One region of the Anaeromassilibacillus sp. SJQ-1 genome, then DNA from elsewhere that is predicted to be linked to it. Evidence: predicted binding sites of a transcription regulator. Region 1 holds the regulator's gene; the other holds the start of a gene.
The links. Region 1 encodes NrdR, which represses ribonucleotide reductase genes. Its sites were predicted from a motif close to CACNANATNTNGTG; they were not measured.

Region 1 (11,029 bases):
GTTGCGTCTTATGATGGATCAAACGCATGGTTGTATACATTCCCAGGGAACCGCCGAGGATGGATACCCACAAAAGCGTCGGCTTCTGGGACACGCCAACGATGCTGTTGGGCAGCGTGTTTGTCGCGGATTGTCAAAATGATAGCAATCAAATTGATGAAAACCAAATAGTATATAAAACCATATCTCATGGCTTTCCTCCTAAAAAAGTGCCACACTGGGGGCAGTACCGGCTGTTCCACTCCACATTGCATCCACAGTACGGACAACAATGTCGCCCATTTTGCCGCACAAAACGAAGTGTAGTAGGATCTGCCTGGGCATGTGGTTCCCGCTCTAGGCGCCGCCCTTCCTCCTTCGAAAGCTCATAGATGGAGCCACAATAGGGACAGGTCAAAAAATATCGCCTTCGAAATCGAAACAGCGGGATGAAAAAAAGTGTGAACTGATGGAAACTACAGGTGAGAATAGCCCGATACAGTTCCACAGCAGGGAAGTGTACAACACCGAATACCCAGATCGCGCAAACCGCTGACAACACCAAAAATAAAAAACATCCGCCACACCTCTTTTTCACCGCGCAAAATGCTATAGCTGTATCCTACATGATTTGCGCGTTTCTGTCAAACGCTTTGGGGTACAATGGAAATCGGAAGCGGTAGACCCCTTTCGGATGCGCCTCTGATTTTTATTCCTGCCTTTAATGATGAGGACTACACAATCCGGCAAGTTGTGCATCCGAACCTTTAAAAGAGAAAGGATGAACAATCGATGGTAATCAAGCTCTTTCACCGCCATAGCCTACTGGTGTGCATTGGACTTTTGGCAGGGGTTGTAGCTCTTTGCATGGCGGTCAACTTTTTTGGCAAAAAGGAGGATGTTCCAGCACAATCCCCTATGGGGCAATCAAGTCATGTTTCAGACCTTCAAGAGACTTCCTCTTCATCAGAAATCCCAGTAGAGCCCGCCTCAAAAGATGAAATGCGTGCAGTATGGGTTCCTTATATGAGCTTGGATATGAGCAAAGAGGTGGACAAAAGCGCCCAAGCCTTTCAAAAAAAATTTGATGCCATTGTAGAAGAAGCAAAACAGTGTGGAATGAATGCACTGGTTGTCCATGTGCGTCCATTTGGAGACGCCTTGTATCCATCGCAATATTATCCATGGTCACATATTGTCAGGCGGCACCCAGGGGAGGGACCCCGGTTATGATCCATTGGAATACATGGTGGAAGCTACACACAAGGCCGAGATGGAATTCCACGCGTGGCTCAACCCGATGCGTATTCAGTCCGGCGGAGACACTCCTTCGACGTTAGCTGAGAACAACAACTACAATGTTTGGCAAGGGGATTCCAGTAAAGCAGGCTGGACAGTTCAAACGGCATCGGGGTAAATATTACAACCCTGCTTATCCAGAAGTCCGAAAACTGGTGGCAGATGGTGCAAAGGAGATTGTAGAACATTACGATGTCGATGGCATTCAGTTTGATGACTACTTCTATCCCTCAGAGGACCCAGCATTTGATGAAGCAGCGTATAATGCTTATGTGGAATCCGTCTCCACTGGCGGAAAACCCCTGTCTCTGTTGGAATGGCGTCGGGCAAATGTGAATGCAATGGTATCCCTTACATATAGTGAAATCAAGGGAGTAAATCCGGACGTACAGTTTGGAATCTCACCGCAGGCCAATGTTTCAAATGATCTGAAAATGGGCGCGGACGTAGAAGCCTGGTGTTCGGTGCGCGGGTATGTGGATTATATCTGTCCGCAACTTTATGTCAATTTTGAGAATCCCGTACTTCCGTACGATGTAGCCGCAGAGCAATGGCGCGAGATGACAACCGCTTCCAATGTAAAATTGTATTTTGGATTGGCAGTGTATAAAGCTGGTTCAGATGCGGACGAAGGGACATGGAAAAAAGCGGACAATATCCTGGCACAGCAGGTTTCTCTAGGGCGCCAAGTGGAGTGCGATGGATTTATGTTCTATAGCTGGGAATATTTGAATCACGATCAGACCAAAGAAGAGGTTGAAAATGTCATGAAACAATTCGCCGGTTAAATCCCCTCAGTAAGCTTTCCATAACAACAGTCCCGATCGGCTTCGGTCAACCGGACGGGGAGAATTTGGCCTCGAAGATCTTTTGCGCTGGAAACCCTGACTGGAGTATAGTTGGCGGTGTAACCATCGTAGACGTTCACAGCGGTCTCCTGTTCGAAAAGCACGGGTGCGATGCATCCCAACTGCTTCTCGAAAAAGGCTTCTTTCGTTTGCTGGGTGACAGCAATCATTTGCCGGCTGCGTTCTTCCTTAACTCGTTGCGTGATTTGATGGGGCGCATCGTTGGCCCTTGTGCCGGGACGCCGCGAGTAGGCGAATACATGCGCCTTTGCAAAACCGATTTCCCTTGCAAAGGCCAGGGACTGGGAAAATTCTTCCTCCGTTTCCCCGGGAAAACCAACCATAATGTCCGTTGTAATGGAACAATCGGGAAAAGCTGTTCGCAAATTTTGCACGATCGTTCGATATTCCGCTGTGGTGTAGTGGCGATTCATGCGTCGAAGGGTGGCATCACAGCCGCTTTGTAGGGAGAGATGAAACTGTGGGCAAAGTTTTTTCTGTTTGGCCAGGCGGGCGATTACGTCCGCACTGAGTTGCTCCGGTTCAAGGGAACCAAGGCGTACCCGTGCAATTCCATCCGGCCCGCATGCAGTTTCTACAGCATCGCAGAGATGCAATCCCAATTCCTGTCCGTAAGCGGAAAGATTGATGCCGGTTAAAACAATCTCCCGGTATCCGTTGGCAGCGATTTGGGCAACCTCTTCACGCAGTTCTTCCAAGGGTTTGGAACGTACTCGGCCACGAGCATAAGGAATAATACAATAGGAGCAAAAACGATTGCATCCGTCTTCGATTTTAATAAATGCACGGGTACGTTCAAAGAAATGCTCGACCTGCATTTTTTCAAAGGTTGCGGTGTTTTCATGCGGAACAATATCCACAATGCGCTGACGCGAAGAGAGATATTGTAGAATATCTGGAACCAGTGCATGGCGGTTGGAATTCCCAAGAACAACGTCCGCATCGGTCAGTTGCGCAGCTAGCTCTGGAAAAGCCTGCGGCATACAGCCAGTCAGTACGATCACTGCGTTGGGATTTCCGCGCCGAGTGCGGTGTAGCGTTTGGCGAACCTTGTGATCGCTCGTCGAAGTGACTGTACAAGAGTTGATGAGCACAACATCGCTTTCTACTGTGCTGTCGCATGCAGTAAAGCCAGCGCTGGCCAGCTGCTCCAACATAGCCTGCGATTCATATTGATTTACTTTACATCCCAGGGTGATGACGCTTACTTTCATTTTATCGCTCCTAAAAATTTACAAATTTTGTATTGACCGATCGGTATGTGTGCGATATGATGGAAAAATAGAGAATAAAAGAATGGAGGTTTTTGCAATGAAGCAGATACAAGTGATGCTGACCAGCATCGAAGAAGTCAAGAATTTTGTTTCCCTAACCAACAAATACCCGTTTCCTATCCAGATGACAACGGAAAAATATAAGATTGATGCAAAGTCCATTATGGGAGTGTTCAGTCTGGATCTTTCCAAACCGATCAACATTGTCGTGGAAAGCGATGCGCCGGAGGCACAGGACTTCTTGACACAGGCGGCACAGTTCCAGGCGCATTCTTAAAGGATATTGAAAAGCTCAGCCAACCGGCTGAGCTTTTTCTTATAAGGGAGCTCTATTCCCCCAATTTCTCACTCAAGGTACTCCATTCGAGAAATAGCTCATCATTTTTCACGCGCAATTCTTCCAATTTTTGCGCAAGCTCAATGGTAGCCTGATAATCGCTTGCTACTTCTGGATTCTCAAGTTCTGCCTCTGTGTTTGCAATGGCCTGTTCGGTTTCCTCAATCTGTGTTTCCAGGCGGCGCAAAGCCGCACGATCTTTGCGAATAGCAGCCTCCCGCTCTTTGCGAAGTTTATACGCGTTTACTTTCGGAGCGGCTTTTTGGGTTTCCTGAACGGCAGTAGCCTTGGCTTTTTCCAGATAACTGTCATAGTTTCCGATGTATTCCTTCACACCTGTTTCGTCTAAGAAATAGACGCGATCTGCTATTTTATTGATGAGATAACGGTCGTGCGATACAATCAACAATGTGCCCTCGTAACTTTGCAAAGCGGTTTCAAGCGCTTCACAGGAACCGATGTCCAAATGGTTGGTCGGTTCGTCAAGAAGCAAAAAGTTATCGCGCGAGAGCATCAAACGAAGCAATAACACACGCGCACGTTCGCCGCCGGAGAGCGAGGCAACACTTTTGAATACATCTTCTCCTCTAAAGAGAAAGACTGCCAAAGCGTTTCGGATTTCTGTCTGCGTCATCTGAGGATAGCTATCCCATATTTCATCCAATACGTTCTTTTCGGGATGAAGGCCTTCCTGAATCTGGTCGTAATATCCCGTCTCGATTCCTGCGCCAAAGCGAACTTCTCCCTTTGTAGGGTGATTTATCCCCAAAAGGGTCTTGAAAAGGGAGGTTTTTCCGCAACCATTGGGGCCGATTAAAAAAACCCGTTCTCCGCGGCGAATATGCATATTGACGTCTTGGAAGAGCTTTTTCTCTCCAAAAGAAAGGGACAAATTTTCCACCGAAAGCACATCATTGCCGCCACGCTGCCGGATTCCAAAATCAAAGTGGATGGATTCGACTTCTTCATCTGGACGCTCCAATGTACTTTCCAGTCGTTCGATCATCTTCAATTTGCTTTCTGCTGTCTTGATATTCTTTTCCCGGTTCCACTGCCGCTGTTGTGCGACAATCCCTTCCAAACGGTGAATCTCGCGCGTTGTATTCTCATATTTGCGCTGGACCGCGAGGTTGTCCTCTTCCTTTTGGCGGAGATAATTGGTATAGTTCCCCTTATAGAGGGTTAGTTTGTGATTTTCCATCTCGAAGGTACGGTTTGTAATGCGGTCCAGAAAATATCGATCATGTGAGATAACGATAAATGCGCCTGAATAGGCGCGAAGAAAATCTTCCAGCCATTCCACGGATGGAATGTCCAGATGGTTGGTTGGCTCATCCAGAAGTAGGAGGTTGGCGCCACAGAGCAACATTTTAGCCAACTGCAATTTTGCTTTTTGGCCGCCACTCAGCACACCGATCGGCATTCCCATTTGCTCATCGTCAAAACCAAGGCCCAAAAGAGTAGAACGTGCCCGTGCCCGGCAGGTGAGCCCTCCCTGGCGGACAAATTGGTCGTTGAGGAGCGCTTGCCGGTCAATCAGTTCGTCGGAAGGATGTGCTTGCAATGCATGATTGATTTCTTCCAGTTCCTTTTCCATTGCCAGAAGGCTGGAAAAAACCGTGAGAACCTCACTATATGCACTGCGTTCCAAATCGCGACAGACATGCTGCTCCATATAGCCCAACACGGTGGCGTTTGCCTGATAGATTTCGCCACGATCCGCGTCAATCTCCCCAGTTAGAATCTTAAACAGCGTTGTCTTTCCTGAACCATTGACGCCCACCAAACCGACACGGTCATTTTCCTGGATTTCAAAGGAGGCATTTTGAAATACTAAATCGGTTCCATAGGATTTATTCAAATTGCTTGCACTCAGCAAAGCCATGAAAATTCTCCTTTTGCAGGCCAGGTGGCCTGGCCATAAAAATAGGGAACGCCAATGGGCGTTCCCTACCATTATAAAGAATTCAAAGCGTGAAATCAAGATAGATGCTGCTTTAATACTTCAATCGATTTCTGCTGTCCACGAATAAATTCTTCTGCAAGTTTTTTTGCGCCGGCATCGGCTTCATCGAGCTGATTGAGTTTTTTGGTCATATCTACAATTCCCATAGTTGTCCCATTGATCATCATTTCAGCAATATGAGTTGGAGAGGAATCCATAAGCGTATTCATTTGAACGGAACCCCAGAGCATCGCTTTTTTCATGGCGGATTCGGGGTCCGGGGTTTCTCCGGCCTCTGCCAGCATACGTTCTGTTTTGACCGCAAGGCCTTTGTAAGTCTGACGCTGCCGTTCAATCTCTTCGCGAAGGCCTTCGTCCTTTACTTTGGGAGTGACCAGATTGGCCGCCTCGATCCCCATATGAGAAGCCTGATATAACTCTTTTAAAAGTTGAACATTTTGATTTTGTACCATCGTTTTATGCCGCCTTTCTTTTTTTCATTAGTATGTGCGGACTTCTATACGATTAACCTGGCTTTTTTGAAGGACGAATGGTATAATAAACATCGCAGTGTAAGCATAGGCTGACAAAATATGAACGGGTATTTTTAGTTGACCAATCCTTTAAGGAATCAAAATTAGATGAAAAATTACTTTATATTTTCGAAGGATACAGTAGTTTCTTGTAAAGTATGGCTCATAGTTAGCAGTAGGAAGATGAGGTGTATCAATCATGCGAATGGGAATTTCCACGGCCTGTTTATATCCGTTGGAATTGGAACGTTCCTTTCAGACATTGCTTTCAATGGATTTCCGGTTGTTTGAAGTGTTTTTAAATACCTTTTCAGAGTTTACGCCAAATTATCTGCGTGAATTGCGAACAATGGCAGATGTTTATGGGGCAGAGATCAAGTCGGTACATCCGTTTACATCTGGTTATGAAGGCTTTTTGTTATTTTCCGAATATGAACGGCGTTTTCAGGATAGTTTGGAGTTTTATAAGCATTATTTTGAAGCAGCAAACCACTTGGGGGCATCCATCGTTGTGCTACATGGCCAGCGGGACTATGCCAGCGCCAACATTTCGGAATCGACCTATTTTGAGCGATATGCAGCCCTTTTCGAACTGGGGCAGAGCTATGGTATCACAGTAGCGCAGGAGAATGTCAATAAATTCCGCAGTGAGTCGCCAGGATTTATCCGCCGGATGCGCGACTATCTTGGAGAGGAATGTGCCTTTGTCATCGATTTGAAACAGGCTGTGCGGGCAGGGCAAGACCCTTTCACGATGTGTGAAGCCATGGGAGAACGGATCATCCATGTGCACATCAACGACAACGCACCCGGCTATGACTGTTTGCTTCCCGGACGGGGGACGGTTGATTTCCAGCGGTTTCGCAATCTATTGCTGGAGTTTCATTACCAAGGCGATCTGATTATCGAGGTTTATCGGAAAAACTTTTCAAACCTTACAGAGTTACAGGAAGCGAGAGAGATTGTCCAACAGCTGACATGAAGGAAAAATACACCATATTCATATAAAACGGCTTGCATTTTTTCTTACAAATATGCTACAATTTGATAAAACCATACAAAATTTGTTGTGGAGGGGTTATAGCTGTGAAATGTCCGTATTGTGGTTATGATGAAAGTAAAGTGATCGATTCTCGCCCTACGGACGAAGGAGAACGCATTCGGCGGCGTAGGGAATGCTTAAAATGTGGCAAACGTTTTACGACCTATGAGGTGATTGAAACGGTTCCCATCATTGTGATTAAAAAGGATAAATCCCGTGAAAGTTTTGACCGCAATAAATTGTTGAATGGTCTTCTACGTGCTTGTGAGAAACGACCGGTTTCCATCGATACTTTGGAACGGCTGGTGGATGAGATCGAGGGGAGTTTACAAAATTCATTGGATCGAGAGGTTCCATCCAGCTTGATTGGAAAATATGCGATGGAAAAGCTAAAAAATATTGATGAAGTAGCTTATGTACGCTTTGCTTCTGTGTACCGGGAATTTAAAGATATTGCAACATTCAAGGAAGAACTGGATCGCATGTTAAAAGCGCGTAGAGCACCATGAAAAATCAAAAAGGATGGCGCTTTTCGGTAGCTACTCATGACAAGTATCAACAAACGGATAAAAGGGTAGCAGCCATACAGAGTGCAAAGAAAGACGGGTAAGAAGTAATTGCTTTTTGCCTGCCTTTTCTTTCCTGTTACGCAATAGAAGCCGATTTTTAAGGGCAGACAAAAAACTTACTCTGTTATTTTAACGTTCTGAATCCCCCATAAATCAAAGGAAAATCAATCTCTACTGCGTAACAATCCCATAATAAATTGAGGGCGAAAGCAGTTTACTGATTTCGTCCTCTTGACATCCCAAAAGCAAAGACACAAAAGCTGTCAAGGGTATGAGTTTACCCTTGATAGCTTTTTCTGTTTTTGCTACCTCCTATCGGTTGAAGCGAAACTTCAATAAGGTTTCAACCGGTTTAACCTTTAACCTGTTCTGTATATCATCGTTGATATGATGCCCTTGATAGGTTGACAGATATTTGATACGTTTGGCATAGCGCTGCAATACTGCGTCTACCTCTTCCCCTTCTCCGTCAAGGGCTTTTTCGATTACCTCAAAGGGTATCAGCTTCTTATTCCTCATGCTCGGTTTTCTCCTATTCCTTTCTTAGCCATTTTGATACCACCAACTTCTAGTAATTTGCTGTGCTTCTGTTGTGCCCATGCATGTTCCCAACTTTTTCGTCCGTATAGCCAAGAAAAAAGTAGGACAATGTGTCTTTGCACCGGAAATCTGCATAATGTGTTTGCTAATCTTCTGCTTACCGTCATAACTTCTTGTCCTTGCACGACAAAGGCGGTCAGTTTATCGCACGATTAAAGTAGTTGTCTGTTGTAAAAGGTTTAAAAGGTGTTTCAGACATTAGATAATCAAAAGATACTTCCTGCTTCTGCTTCCGTCCAAAATCCCGATATGCGCTAAATGCCGCTTTGCAGAGAACGACTTTACAAAAGGCGGGAAACATATTCTCGATCGCTCCTTATATTCTGCGGAATGGTTCATTTTCGCCTTTTCTTCTCAGTAGGGAGGTAAGGGAATGTTGCCCCCGAAAAAATAAACATAGGGAAATACACAATACAGGCAATTCCACTTGCATTTTTTGTGTTTTTAGCAATTCCCCAAACGAATAGACCGATTTTTTAACATCATAAAGAAAATTGTTGTTGGGAAAAGGGCTTCCTGCGATTCGATATTTTGAGGAGCCATCTTGCGCGAAGTATGTTGAAGCCCACCCGTCAGAACCCATCTTGAACAAATGATATGCAAAGATACAAGCAAGAAAATCCGCGCTGTGATAAAGGCAAAAGGGGAACTGGGGGAACACCTCTGCACCAATTCGTCCTAGGTCGTAAATTTTTGTAGTGTTTTTCATGGTTTTCTCAATTCCAGTTTTGATGCTGTTTATAAGTGAAATCAATGCATAAATATATAAAAATAGAATGCATTATCGGTGATATTTATAAATATCAGAAAAAAGACTGTCTTGCTGATAAATATACAGCAGGACAGTCCTTTTTAGGATAGGATGAAAAAGAAAGGAGGAAAAACTACAAAATATTCTCTAAAATAGGCATTTCGGCCTCTCTCAAGCTGGCAATTTGTGCGGCAGTACGAGCACACTCGGAACTGAACGCATCCACGGCTCCATGTTGTAACAGTGGGGATAAAGATGCAAGGGATAGATCGATTTCTTCTAAACGTGTGTGCTGAATATATGTGGACAGAATCCGATGGAATTTCTTCCAATGGGTTTGTGCTTCATTACTCAACTCTTGCGCGCGGACAAGATTGCCTTCCTCTGCGGCGGTATAAGCTTCCTGTAACGTGTGATTCAATTCATCCGATAGGCTCATGGTTGTGCTCAATCCCCAGGTACAGAGGGCAAGCAGAATCACTAATATAATTGCTGCGGCCCAGAGCCGTCTCATGATACCGCCTCCTTTTCTTTCGGAATGATATTGTAATCTCCTTTTGTGTTGGCTGTCATGATGAACACATCTTCCAGCTTGATATTCTTGGCGTGAAGAATACCAAGAATCCATTCGGAACTTTTATTACAGAGTTTGGTCGCAAATTCAGAGATAACTCCATCGCTGATCACTACGGTTTCAATCCCCGTATTTGGGAGGGCGACTCCCATCATGCCGGCGGTTGGAGTCTCCTTGTCCGGCTTTTTGATTACACTAAGCTTGCCGTTCGTTTCGATGATGGCATAAGCAACATCCTCCAAGCTGAAAACACTTTTTTGACGAAGCTGCTCGCCTAAATCTTCCGTAGACATACGCAGGCGTTTCATCTCTGATTGAATCAACCGTCCATCGCTAATAACAACAATCGGCCTTCCACAGACCAAGCGACGGAATTTTGGAATCTTAAGCATGAGAACAGAGACGGCAATTTCACACATCACCAACACTGCAATGGGGATAAAACCACTCACCAATGGTTGTCCGGTATCCTGCATAGGAATTGCCGCAATGTCGGAGATCAGGAGGGTTACCACCAGCTCGCTGGTCTGTAGTTCACTGATCTGGCGTTTGCCCATAAGCCTCACTGCTATAATAATCACTATGTATAGCAGCAGGGTACGAATAAGAGAAATAATCATTGCAATGCCACCATTCTCTCGAAGTTTTGTTTCCATATTCAGTATGGACTGATTCAAACGATTTATGCGAAGCATTTGGCCAAAGGATTCTCATGCATAAATAGAAGCAAGTTTGGCAAAGTTAACCGTGATGAGGTGATTGCGATGATGACAGCTTCTCTAAAAGAAAACTTATCCTATTTTAATCAGCAGTTTGATGGAAGCGCTGACTTTATTGTGCGCCAATTTCAAATCACCGGAACAGATGCGGCTCTTCTTACCTTGGAAGGGATGGTTAATAAGCAGGTGATTGTACAAGGAATCATGAATCCAATCATGCATGCAACCATACTGGACCAAGACCCGGTCAAAAAATTTGAGTACATTCGTGACAATACATTGGCGACAGTGGATCAGGCAGAGGTGGACACATACGACGCTGCGATGCAGAAATTGATGAATGGTTTCGCTCTGCTTGCAATCGACGGATGTATCCGTATGATGGCTTTTAGTGTACAGGGTTTTTCCTTCCGAGGGATCTCCGAACCACAGAACGAAGTGACGCAACGTGGATCACGGGAGGGATTTGTAGAACCGTTTTTGATCAATATGTCCATGATCCGCAGGAGAATGCACACCCCAAAACTCAAATTTGAGA
Region 2 (11,029 bases), on a different contig from region 1:
TCCATCATCGGCCTGGAGGCCAAAAAGGCCATGGATATTCTCGGCGAGTACCCGGATATTGTGATCGGTTGTGCTGGCGGCGGTTCCAACCTGGGCGGCTTGATCGCCCCCTTCATGCAAGATAAACTTTTGGGCAAAAAGAACCCGTATTTCATCGCGGTCGAGCCCGCCTCCTGTCCGTCCCTGACCCGCGGCCTGTATGCGTACGACTATTGCGATACCGGAAAGGTCACGCCGCTGGCGCGCATGTACACCCTGGGCAGCGGGTTCATCCCCTCTCCGAACCATGCGGGCGGTCTGCGTTACCACGGCATGTCCCCGATCGTGTCCAAACTCTACCACGACGGCTGGATCGACGAAGCCCGTTCCGTCGAGCAGACCAAGGTATTCGACGCGGCAACGCTGTTTGCGCGCGTGGAGACCATCCTTCCCGCACCGGAGTCCTCCCACGCCATCCGCGTGGCGATCGACGAGGCCCTCAAGTGCAAGGAGACCGGCGAGGAAAAGACCATCCTGTTCGGCTTGACCGGGACCGGCTACTTCGATATGGCCGCTTATACCTCCTACATGGAGAAGACCATGACCGATTACATCCCGACCGACGCTGACTTGCAGCCGGGCTTCGATTCCCTTCCAAAGATTCCCGGCCGCCCGGCGGAACCTGCCCGCGATCCCGCGCCGGCACGCCGGTAATCCGATGGTATTGTATACAACCTTCTTTTTTAACCTGAAATCCGATAGAAAAACAGAAGCTGGAATCCATCTTGGGTTCCAGCTTCTGTTTTTCCGTTTTTGACTTATCCGGTATTCTGTGGAAAGGAAATCACATTACCCACGTGAACCATGGCAGATCCACCGGTGTGCAATCCCGGTTTGCATTTTGGGGGATGCCCCGCATTTGGAACATGTATAGATATTATATACGTCCATTGCCTCGCGGGTATCTTTCCCATAGGCATAATGTACACAGTCCCGTTGTTCGCCGTCCGTCCGCCAGCTTCCATCTTCCACTTGGACAAACGCACAGTCCGTCTCCCCGCAGGCGGGACATACCGCTCCCGCTGCAATTTTCATTTCCAAAATCTTTTCTCCGTCGATGTACAGACCCGCGCTCTCGCCCGGCTGCCCGACCGCTTTGACCGCATAGACGGCCTGCCCGTCGGCAAACCGCTGCACCGTCCCGGTCTGCGCCACAGTGCCATTCCCGCTGGTATATCCCTTTCCATAAGTTCCGTTCAACTTGAGTGAAAACGCTACGGCTGCATCCTTTGGCAAAACGACCACTGTGCTGGAATTCACATCTTTGCCATCCATTGAGACGCTGGTCCCGCCCGCCGCCTGTGCCGGCGCGGCGCCCGCCGGTAAAAGGAACGCCAGAAACAGGGTCAACAAAATCGCACGGCCTGTCCCTCTTTTGTTTTGAATGCAGATCATCGGATTTCCTCCCATCCAAATGGTTTCATCGAAGGTAAAAGCCAAATCATTCTCCGCTTGATTAGCTTTAAATTTACTAGCTTTAAAATAACACACTCATTATAAGTTTTTTCCTTATGTGCATCTTTTTCACAACGACATCGTGCTCTTCAAAGCCCTTCTTCTTGCCACCGGGTTCGATTCGATCTTCCATGTCCGGGAAGGATTCGATGGAAACATTCGCTTATGACGAAGTCTCATAGGAAAACGGCTCCTCCAGCACATCCTCCAGGGATTGGTAGAGCTCCGGAAACCACTGGCCCAAATCCACCGGGGTATAGTACGGCCGATTGTCAAAAGTGATCGTGTGGGAACCGGTGATAAATACCCGGTGGACATTGCCGGTTTCCCTTGTGCGGAACCGGAACCATCCGATGGTCCCGTTGCCCAGCGGCGGGAGCGACGGATAGCAGGGGAGCTGGTTCCAGCGCCCGGCAAACATCTGGATGTCCTCCGGGTTCTCCGTCTCCTTCTGCAAATCCATCCGTGGGATCGAAGAGATCACCAGCCGGTCGATGGCGTCCCCTTGTATCGTCGTATTTCCTGTAAAGAACCAGATACAAACGAGGGCAGCCAAAACGGCCGCCACGGTAAGAAACCTTTTCCACTTTGGCCTCATGAAAGTTCCCCATCCCCACCGGATTGCCCAACTCCCTTAGGCTGTAAAACGCCTTTTTTCATTTCGTATACAAAATCACATAGGATTTTCATGTCGTCCAAATTGTGCGTTGCCAAAACAATTGTAGTCCCCTTTCTTTTTAAATCATTAAAAAGGCTCCTCATCTCGCTTACCCCATCCTCATCCAACCCGTTCATTGGCTCGTCGAGAATCAATATCCTTGGCCTTTCCATAATCGACTGCGCAATCCCCAGCCTTTGACGCATCCCCATAGAATAGTGGCCAACCTTGTTTTTAGCCAGCGATAATTGATAAAAAATAGTCAGGTGAGACAGGCTAACATAATAAACGACATCAGCGGAACTGATCTTAAAATCATCCCATATTCCAAACCAGAGAAAAAAGAAAATAAGCACAATGCCTCCCCAAAAATCCAGACTTTTTACCAGGCGCAATAAATCCATTTTTAACAGATTGAGAGAAACACGCATCTCTAACTCCATCTCTTCCTGTTCAGATCATCAAACAATTTTTCTAACAGGACAAAACATTGATATATCCGGCAGCGTTTCGGGATCTTCAAACAATTTCTTTCCCATTAACCGCATTGAAATAAACCATGGTTTCTTTAATTGCCTTGTTATCCTTTGCGCCGAGGGCTGTAATCTCTTCTGTTGTAAAAAAGGCCCATACAGGGGTCAGTTCAAATTTATTTTCATTTTTATTGACAATTTCCGGTACATATAATAGGGACATATTTTCCACGGTGACCGGATTGGAAAGAATGATCTGATCATACTTATTTTCTAAAGCTTGAATGGCCTGTTCAGGGCGAATCAGCGCCTCTTCTTCTTCTTTATTCATGACCATGTAATGGCTTTCCACAGACAGATATTCGATTCCCCTGCTTGATAAGATCATCTCTGCTCTGGCGCCCGTCACATAGGAATCGTCGTCGGGAGAGCCGTGTGGATATGGGGTAATATGGATCCCATCCAACGTCTCCCATAAGGTGAAATAATAGAAGTCATCTTCCTCCGTATACTGAACCGCAACTGGAATTCGTTCATTTTTTTCTTTATCAAATGTCCAGGCTTCCCCTGCTTCCGCTAATGCATCCTGTTCCTTCTGCAATTGACTGTGCTCCAAAACATATGTCTTTTGTACGGCCATATTGGTTATTTTGAGGTTATCCAGCAAGGATAACGCTTTTTTGATTGCTTGGTCCTGCGTCATAAAAGGTAGATCCTTTTGGGCGTCAAAATGATCCCCATTATAACCGGGCGCATTTTCCTGAACCGTCACGGTCGGGCTTATCTTATTGAGATATCGATCTGTGGCAAAAAAAATATTGCCACCCCCGGTCACGGTGAGAAGGTCGCTATCAGAGGTTGCGCACGTATATCCTTCCGATAGCTCCTGCTCTGTTTCAATCTCTTTATCCTCTAAAAGAATATCCTTTACCTGTGTCCATACAAAATCCGTTTTCTCTACGGAATAACTGGAACCGTGCGCTCTCCCTGCATTCTCAATTTGGGACAGCTCGAAGGTTATATCCTCATGTATTTTTTTCTCTCCCAATTCTTTTGAATCGGAAAGGGATGTGGAAGAAGAGATCGTTTCAGAATTTTCCCCCGAATCTCTAACGCATGAAGTTGCACAAAAGCAAAAACATATGGCCAGAACGCAACAAACCATTTTATAGTTCACCAATCATTCCTCCCACTACGGCAAGGGGGGAACCATCGCTGATTCCCCCGAAAAACTCTTACGGGGTCCGCTCCCCGCTTACAACAAGGGAATCATCGCCAGCCTTTGTATCATCGATACTCCCATACAGCCATTTCGTTCCATAATAATTCTGTCCGCTTAAATATTCCAGTGTATCCTTCGCCCCATTGTCAAAGGTCTTTGCTTCTGTAGCATACTGCCGCTTCTCATTCCTCACCCTGAACACAATGCCATCCTCTGACGGCCAATATACTGGATTCCTGTCCACGGAAACCCATGCATGTAAACCATCCGCCTTATCGGCGGGATCCGGAGAACTTACAGACCCTCCTCTGTTTTCAATTGTAAACGCAAACGCTGTTTTTTCCGCGTTTCGCCGCCCGTATAAGCGCATCGGAAGCTGCAAACGCCGGGAGCGTGCAGGTGACTGCTGTCGCGGCCATGCATAAGACCGCAATTGTCCGTCGCATTGTCTTTTTCATGATAAACCTCCTTATCAACTTCTGTTTTGCATGCTTTCCTAAAAGAGTTTTTCCGCGCGCTGGAGAAAACTTCTCTCCGTTAGTATCTTTTCTAAATATAGAATAAAACATTTTTGATAATTTTTCAATATTTAGGTTATTTTTTACATATTACAAATTTGCAATAAAGAAAGCCGCTGCCTTTTATTCCCTTTTTGGGATTGTAAGGCAACGGCTCTTCGATTTTATTCTTCATCCAACGGGTCGGTGACAACCCGCCCCTCTGCGCGGGTGCGGTTCATGTCGATCACACGCTGGTTGCTGCTCCCGCGGAAGCGGAGCGTCAAGTCGCGCTTGTCCTGCTCGTAGCGGCCGTCAATCAAAACATCCGCCTGCCGAAGCAGTTCATCCGTATCCGGATTGTGCTGGTCGATCAATTGCTCATAGGTGTACCCCGTATAGACGGTCACGTCCAGGCCGCACGCGTGGATTTTACGCGCCAGCTCCGCCAACGGCGCCGGTTGACAAAAAGGCTCTCCTCCGCTGAAGGTCACCCCTTTTAACAGCGGGTTCTCCCGCAGCTCCTCCAGAAGATCGTCCGTGTCCACCATATGGCCGCCGAAAAAATCATGTGTCTGTGGGTTATGGCAACCGGGGCAGTGGTGTGGGCATCCCTGTGTAAAGATCACATAGCGGATGCCCTTTCCATCCACAATCGACTCCGGTACAATACCGCTAATTCTTAGAGAGGCCATGCTTCACACGGTCGTGTTCTTCCGCGCGCTTCGCATCGTTGAACCGGTCCATCGTGCCGACCAAGTAGCCGGTAATCCTGCGGATTCTTTCAAAGCCGACGCCCTCGCCGACCAAATTTGCTGTTACATGAGTCGTTGCCATCATCATCAAACTCCTTTTCAGATTTATTTTCATTCCAAATGTGTTCTATCAACATTTACTCAAGTTTTTCCTGCAAAGTGTGGCACGCCGGGATAGCGCTTGCGCAGCTCATCCAGCTTCTCCATGGAAATTCCTTCCCCTTCATGGCGTCCACACCGCGGGCAAACGTCGTCAATCACGCCGGTATAACCACAGATCGGGTCACGGTCTACCGGATGGTTTACCGAACCGTACCCGATGCCGGCCTCCTTCATACAGCGGATAATGGACTCAAATGCATCCACATTCTTCGCTGTATCGCCATCCAATTCCACATAACTGATGTGGCCTGCATTGGTCAACGCATGATAAGGTGCTTCCAACTGAATCTTTCGATAGGCATTGATCGGATAATACACCGGAATATGGAAACTGTTGGTATAATACTCGCGGTCCGTAATTCCAGGGATAATGCCATACTTTTTTTTGTCAATACGGACAAAACGGCCGGACAATCCTTCCGCAGGCGTAGCCAAGAGCGTAAAGTTAAGCCCGCTCTTTTCACTTTCCTCATCCATACGCTTGCGCATATAGCCGACGATCTCCAGACCAAGTTTTTGGCATTCTTCGCTCTCCCCATGATGCTTTCCGGTTAGGGCCTTCAAGGTTTCAGCCAAGCCGATAAACCCGATGCTGAGCGTACCGTGCTTGAGCACCTCTGCAATATTATCTTCCGGGCCCAGCTTATCCGAATCCAGCCAAACCCCCTGTCCCATCAGAAAGGGGTAATTGTACACCTTCTTGCTGCACTGAATCTGGAACCGGTGTAACAGCTGGCGAATCACCAGATCAATGCGCTTGTCGAGCAGCTCGTAAAAACGCTTGATGTCGCCCTTTGCTTCAATACCGATGCGGGGCAGATTGATGGAAGTAAAACTCAGATTGCCGCGCCCACACGTAGTCTCATGTGTACGGTCATGCACATTGCCCATCACACGGGTCCGGCAGCCCATATAGGAGACCTCCGTATCATAATCGCCTTCTTTGTAATACTGGAGGTTGAACGGCGCGTCGAGGAAACTGAAATTGGGGAACAGCCGCTTTGCGCTTACCCGGCAAGCCAGTTTAAAGAGGTCATAGTTCGGATCTCCCTCGTTGTAACTGATTCCCTCTTTCACCTTAAAAATCTGCACAGGGAAGATGGGGGTTTCCCCGTCGCCCAAGCCGCGGTCTGTGGCAAGCAACAGGTTTCGAATCACCATACGCGCCTCCGGGGACGTATCGGTGCCGTAGTTCAAAGAGGAAAATGGCACTTGGGCGCCTGCACGGGAATGCATGGTATTCAAATTGTGCACCAGTGCTTCCATCGCCTGATAAGTAGCATCATTTGTACTGGTAGTCGCCGCCTCCACTGCATATTGATGCGCCTCACGGGCCTCTGCTTCTGTGATTTCTTCAAAGCCGTTCTCCCGTTGATGGCGCGGCAGATAAGCGATCACCGCCTTGCCGTATTCGTCGGTATTGCCGAGCTTTACCGGGCCGGGCAGATCGTTTTGAACGGTAGATGCCAACGCCTTGGCATCGCTCATGGACATTCCCTTTGTGATATGGAGATATTTCGCCAGTTCACGATAGTACGCCTTGCGGAAGGTCTTGGCAACGCCCGGCGCCATGGAATAATCGAAATTGGGGATACTCTGTCCGCCGTGCATTTCGTTCTGATTGGCCTGAATTGCAATACACGCCAGCGCGGCATAACTGCGGATGTCGTTCGGCTCCCGAAGGAAACCGTGCCCTGTACAAAATCCACCCTTAAAAAGCTTGAGCAGATCAATCTGACAGCAGGTTTCTGTCAGCATATAAAAATCTTCGTCATGGATGTGGATATCGCCGTTGATGTGCGCTGATGCAATATCCTTTGGCAGTACATAATTGTTGATAAAGTACTTGGAGCCCTCAGAGCCATACTTGAGCATGGTTCCCATGGCTGTATCGGTATCGATGTTTGCATTCTCGCGCTTGATGTCCACGTCACGCGCATCCCGAAAAGTCAACTCTTTATAAATATCCATCAGGTCTCCTTCAGCCTGACGAATCTTTGCATGCTCCGCGCGGTACAAGATGTACGCCTTTGCAGTCTTAGCATAATCTGCCGCAATCAACATCTCTTCCACTTTGTCCTGTACATCCTCTACCGTGGGGATCACGTTGTCTGTAAATGCATCTGCAACCTTTTTCGTCAACTGATCCAACGCTGCACCGGTCATTCCTTCATCGGTAACCGCAACATTGGCTTTAAAAATGGCATTGCGAATCTTTTGGGCATTGAACTCGACCACAACGCCGTTTCTCTTTTTTATTTGAAGTGCCACAGCTTCCATCCTCTCTTTCGACATCCAGCGGGAATATTCCGGGCGGCTCTCCGGTCCGCTGGGGAATCTTTCTGACCGATGCCGGCTTTTCCTTTTCACAAAGGGTACAAAAAACTTTTTGCACCGTGCGCTTACCAGCAGCTCTCTTTGGCTTTATTCTGCCCGCATCGTTTATTTGTATTTACAAGCTCCTTTTACCAGGATTGCATTTTACTACATATTGGGGTTCATGTCAACATATAGTCTGACAAATACTAGATGTCGTATTTACTGAAAACACCCATCTAAAAAGGGCCCAAATCGCCGGAAACGCGCGGAAGAAGCCGTTCTTGCTCTCCGCGCGTCGATTCCATTCTGTATAATTTGTTCCCATTTTGTACCAAAAAATTTTTTAAACATTCCTGCTAGGAGCACCGGAATTGCGATCCGCCAACCATACAAAAGGAGTTCTAGGGCCTCCCTGTGTGCTTTTGGTCAACCGGATAGTGTGCATCCCAAACTTTCCGCAAACTGAACCGCCTGCTCCAAATCGATTCGGGTGTTCTGGAAACGCATCCTCCGCACATCCACACCGTTCAATTTGGCGCCGCGCAGATCCGTTCCTTTCAAAAAAGCATCTGCAAATACGGCATGCGAACAGTCACAGCCGCGTAGATCCGCTTTTTCCAAGTTGGCGCCTTGAAAAAATGCATGAGAGAAGCAGATTCCTTGTAGGTCCATCATGCGCAGGTCACAGCCATCAAAGACAGTATCCGAAAAATTTCCGCCGTGGAGCGTGAAACCTGTTAGATTGGCGCCGGCAAAACTGCTGCCACTGCACTTACAGTCCTTCATTTCTGCGCTAAACAAACTGGCTCCGTTAAACGTACAGTTTTGGAACAAGGTAGCGATATGGACGCTTCCATTCAAAGCGGCAAACGAAAAAATGCAGTTCAAAAAGGCACAGTCCCGTGTGAACAACCCACTCATCGCCGCCCCGTAAAACCGGCAGTTGACAAAGCGCACACCGCGCAGTTCCCGGTCCGCAAAATCCACATCGCCCAGGTCCTGCCCCTCATATTGTTTGGCCGTCAATGCAAGTTCCATGGTGTTCTCCTCCGGTCAAGGCTTGCGTAGCCGCGGAACAATCAGCACTGCTACCAGCCAGAACAGTTCAAATAATAGCAGAGCGGCTGTACTGAGTTGTTTGAGGCCCGAATAACAGGCCAGAAATGCCACCAGCAGAAAACCTAAAACCACCGCCACGGTCTGTAGGGCAATCGCTACAGAGATATTGCTGCGCTGCCGCACACAGGCCGTCAGCATACGCATCATAGCGGTTGGACGCCCTTTGGTTGCCAACAGAGCATCGACACGCTCATCCGGCTCCTCGACCAGGTCCATGTATTCTTTGCCCAAGCGTTCTGGCAACACGCGAACACCGTGTTCATCCAGATCAAACACCTGCGCCAGCAAGCGTGGAGTGATGTTTGGGTCACAGGTGCGCACAATCAAGCTGATACCGTTGTCCTCCATCCGGCGAAGCTCGGCCGCACGGCGGCGGTCCGAATTATAGGAGAGAACAAACATTGCAACCAGATCTCCGCCCGAAGCCAAGTATACCACCTGTTTGCCGCCCAGCAAATACTTTTCTTCGTAATCCCTTGACGGAGGCTCAATGCCATACGCCTTGATTAAATCCCGGTTTCCGACCAGAATCCGGCGGCCCGATACCCAACCGACGACTCCTTTGTCATCCTCATAGCTGAGGTTTTCAATCTTTGGGAGCATATCGTGGTGGCTCTTGATGATTTGGTCAAACAAGTCGCTCAGAGGGCCGCCTGTCGCGCACATCAGCGCAGTTGCGTCCACAATGGCGTCATCGATCCGTTGCCCTCCAAAAGTTTTAATGCCATTGAGAATCACGGTTCCCTTCGGGAACAGATCCTTCGCATCCAACACCACAGCATTGGCGGTGGAAAAATGTTCCACAGCGGGATACCCAACCACCATTGCTCCACAGCGTGTCGCCAATTTGCTCAGCCGCGCGAGGGGAAGATTTACACTCAACATGTTCATCATCGGTACGCTGATACATGTGGCCGCTGCAAACACCGTAATCGCACCGATCACGTCCTGGTTCAAAACATAATATACAATACAGAGTACCAACGACAGGATAGCGCCAATGGGCGCAATGATGTGCGAACTTTGGTCACTGGGATCATTTTCATAACTTAAACTCAAAAAATGCTTTAGGAAACCTGCTTTGTTTTGATACGCAATAGCAGGGGTATCCGCTACACAACCTTTTGCCATTTGCAACGCCGTATTGTGGTCATCGAAATATTGCACCGCATATTTCTGATCCGGCGATGCGACAAAGCGGAAGTTGTGCCGAATGCGTTTGATGAGCGAAAATTTTCCCGCGGTATTCAAGAAAAGCGCTGCAGAAGCCAACGCTGCATAGGCATGGACGCTCGACGAAGCGACGCTCTCGGGTGCAAAAAGCAAGGCGACACTTTGAATCAGCGCTGCAACCGCAGCAACCGCCACGCCGCTGTCGGAGTTGGCCTGCAGACTGACCATGGATTTGATCCCGTTGAATATGGTGACCCAACAAAACAGGGAGGCAATCCCCAAGAAGATAAGGTTTAAAATCAGATAGGTTTGCGTCGGCAATGTAAACCGGATCGCCTCTGGCAACAGGCTGGTCATCTCTCCGAGAACCCCCAGGGCCAGCAACAACACGGTGACAATTCCCGTCACCGCCAGGCGAAGGGTGAGCTTCCGCAAGCTGGAACCAAGCTCATGTGTAACAGACGGCGCATCGGACGGCCTTTGATAGTCGTCGAGTTCGTCCGGTTCCTCTGGGAGATCTTCCTGTGGATCGTTGTCGGGTTCTTCCTCTCCCATAATGGAAAATTTCTTCTTTTTCTTGGGCAAAGGCGGAACAATTTCCTCTTTGTCCTCCTGCCGCTGGGGCTCGTCCTTCTGTGAGAAACGCTCGGCTGTCCGGCGCTCCGCCTCTGGGACGATGGGTTCCCACTCCGGCGCAGGCGCTTCTTCGACCGTTTTCTTTTCCGCCACGGTTTGAGCGATTTCTTCCTCTTTCTGGTCGTCTGCCATTTCCTCGAGCTTAGGAAGCGGCGTTGTATGCAGCTTTGTAGAGACCTTTGGATAAGTCTTTGCCTCTTTTAAAATGACCTCTGCATAGTCGTGTAATTCTACCACATGGACCGGCGTCACACCTGCCGGACGATAGTCGGCGCGCCGTACCTTCCCGCCAGGACGTGGCTGTAACGGCTTCTCCTGCGAGTATGTATCCGCCGAAGCGGACTCTTCTCCACGAATCGGCGTTACAACAGGCTGCATATCGGGCGAAACCGGCATTTCCGGTATCACCGTAGGCGTCCCCGGCTCTGTATGGACTGGAGCCTCCGGCGTAGAAACAGGGGTAGCTGGCAGCTCAACCGGTTGCTCTGGCGTTTGTTTCGGCGCCTTTCGGGGCTTCACTG

Region 2: a site for NrdR is predicted at 7,744-7,757, ahead of ACGCCZ_RS14225 (anaerobic ribonucleoside triphosphate reductase). Genes of this name have one in related genera too.

What each region holds. Positions count from the first base shown of each region.
Region 1 covers NZ_JBKEIV010000010.1:119,896-130,924, reverse strand. Annotated here, with positions in the region: gene ACGCCZ_RS03635 (hypothetical protein) at 1-40, opposite strand, end outside; gene ACGCCZ_RS03630 (DUF1294 domain-containing protein) at 9-191, opposite strand; gene ACGCCZ_RS03625 (zinc-ribbon domain-containing protein) at 188-487, opposite strand; gene ACGCCZ_RS03620 (hypothetical protein) at 772-1,212, shown strand; gene ACGCCZ_RS03615 (family 10 glycosylhydrolase) at 1,103-1,396, shown strand; gene ACGCCZ_RS03610 (glycoside hydrolase family 10 protein) at 1,338-2,066, shown strand; gene mtaB (tRNA (N(6)-L-threonylcarbamoyladenosine(37)-C(2))-methylthiotransferase MtaB) at 2,063-3,361, opposite strand; gene ACGCCZ_RS03600 (HPr family phosphocarrier protein) at 3,459-3,698, shown strand; gene ACGCCZ_RS03595 (ABC-F family ATP-binding cassette domain-containing protein) at 3,751-5,643, opposite strand; gene ACGCCZ_RS03590 (hypothetical protein) at 5,739-6,176, opposite strand; gene ACGCCZ_RS03585 (sugar phosphate isomerase/epimerase family protein) at 6,436-7,218, shown strand; gene nrdR (transcriptional regulator NrdR) at 7,323-7,787, shown strand; gene ACGCCZ_RS03575 (helix-turn-helix domain-containing protein) at 8,160-8,366, opposite strand; partial or broken gene ACGCCZ_RS03570 (ABC transporter permease) at 8,804-8,920, opposite strand; gene ACGCCZ_RS03565 (DUF4363 family protein) at 9,332-9,712, opposite strand; gene ACGCCZ_RS03560 (DUF421 domain-containing protein) at 9,709-10,449, opposite strand; gene ACGCCZ_RS03555 (spore germination protein) at 10,537-11,029, shown strand, end outside.
Region 2 covers NZ_JBKEIV010000048.1:133,105-144,133, forward strand. Annotated here, with positions in the region: gene ACGCCZ_RS14180 (TrpB-like pyridoxal phosphate-dependent enzyme) at 1-693, shown strand, start outside; gene ACGCCZ_RS14185 (hypothetical protein) at 829-1,434, opposite strand; gene ACGCCZ_RS14190 (hypothetical protein) at 1,658-2,092, opposite strand; gene ACGCCZ_RS14195 (ATP-binding cassette domain-containing protein) at 2,089-2,595, opposite strand; gene ACGCCZ_RS14200 (hypothetical protein) at 2,672-3,673, opposite strand; gene ACGCCZ_RS14205 (hypothetical protein) at 3,861-4,091, opposite strand; gene ACGCCZ_RS14210 (hypothetical protein) at 4,162-4,305, opposite strand; gene nrdG (anaerobic ribonucleoside-triphosphate reductase activating protein) at 4,530-5,039, opposite strand; gene nrdD (anaerobic ribonucleoside-triphosphate reductase) at 5,020-5,214, opposite strand; gene ACGCCZ_RS14225 (anaerobic ribonucleoside triphosphate reductase) at 5,241-7,556, opposite strand; gene ACGCCZ_RS14230 (pentapeptide repeat-containing protein) at 8,007-8,618, opposite strand; gene ACGCCZ_RS14235 (hypothetical protein) at 8,634-11,029, opposite strand, start outside.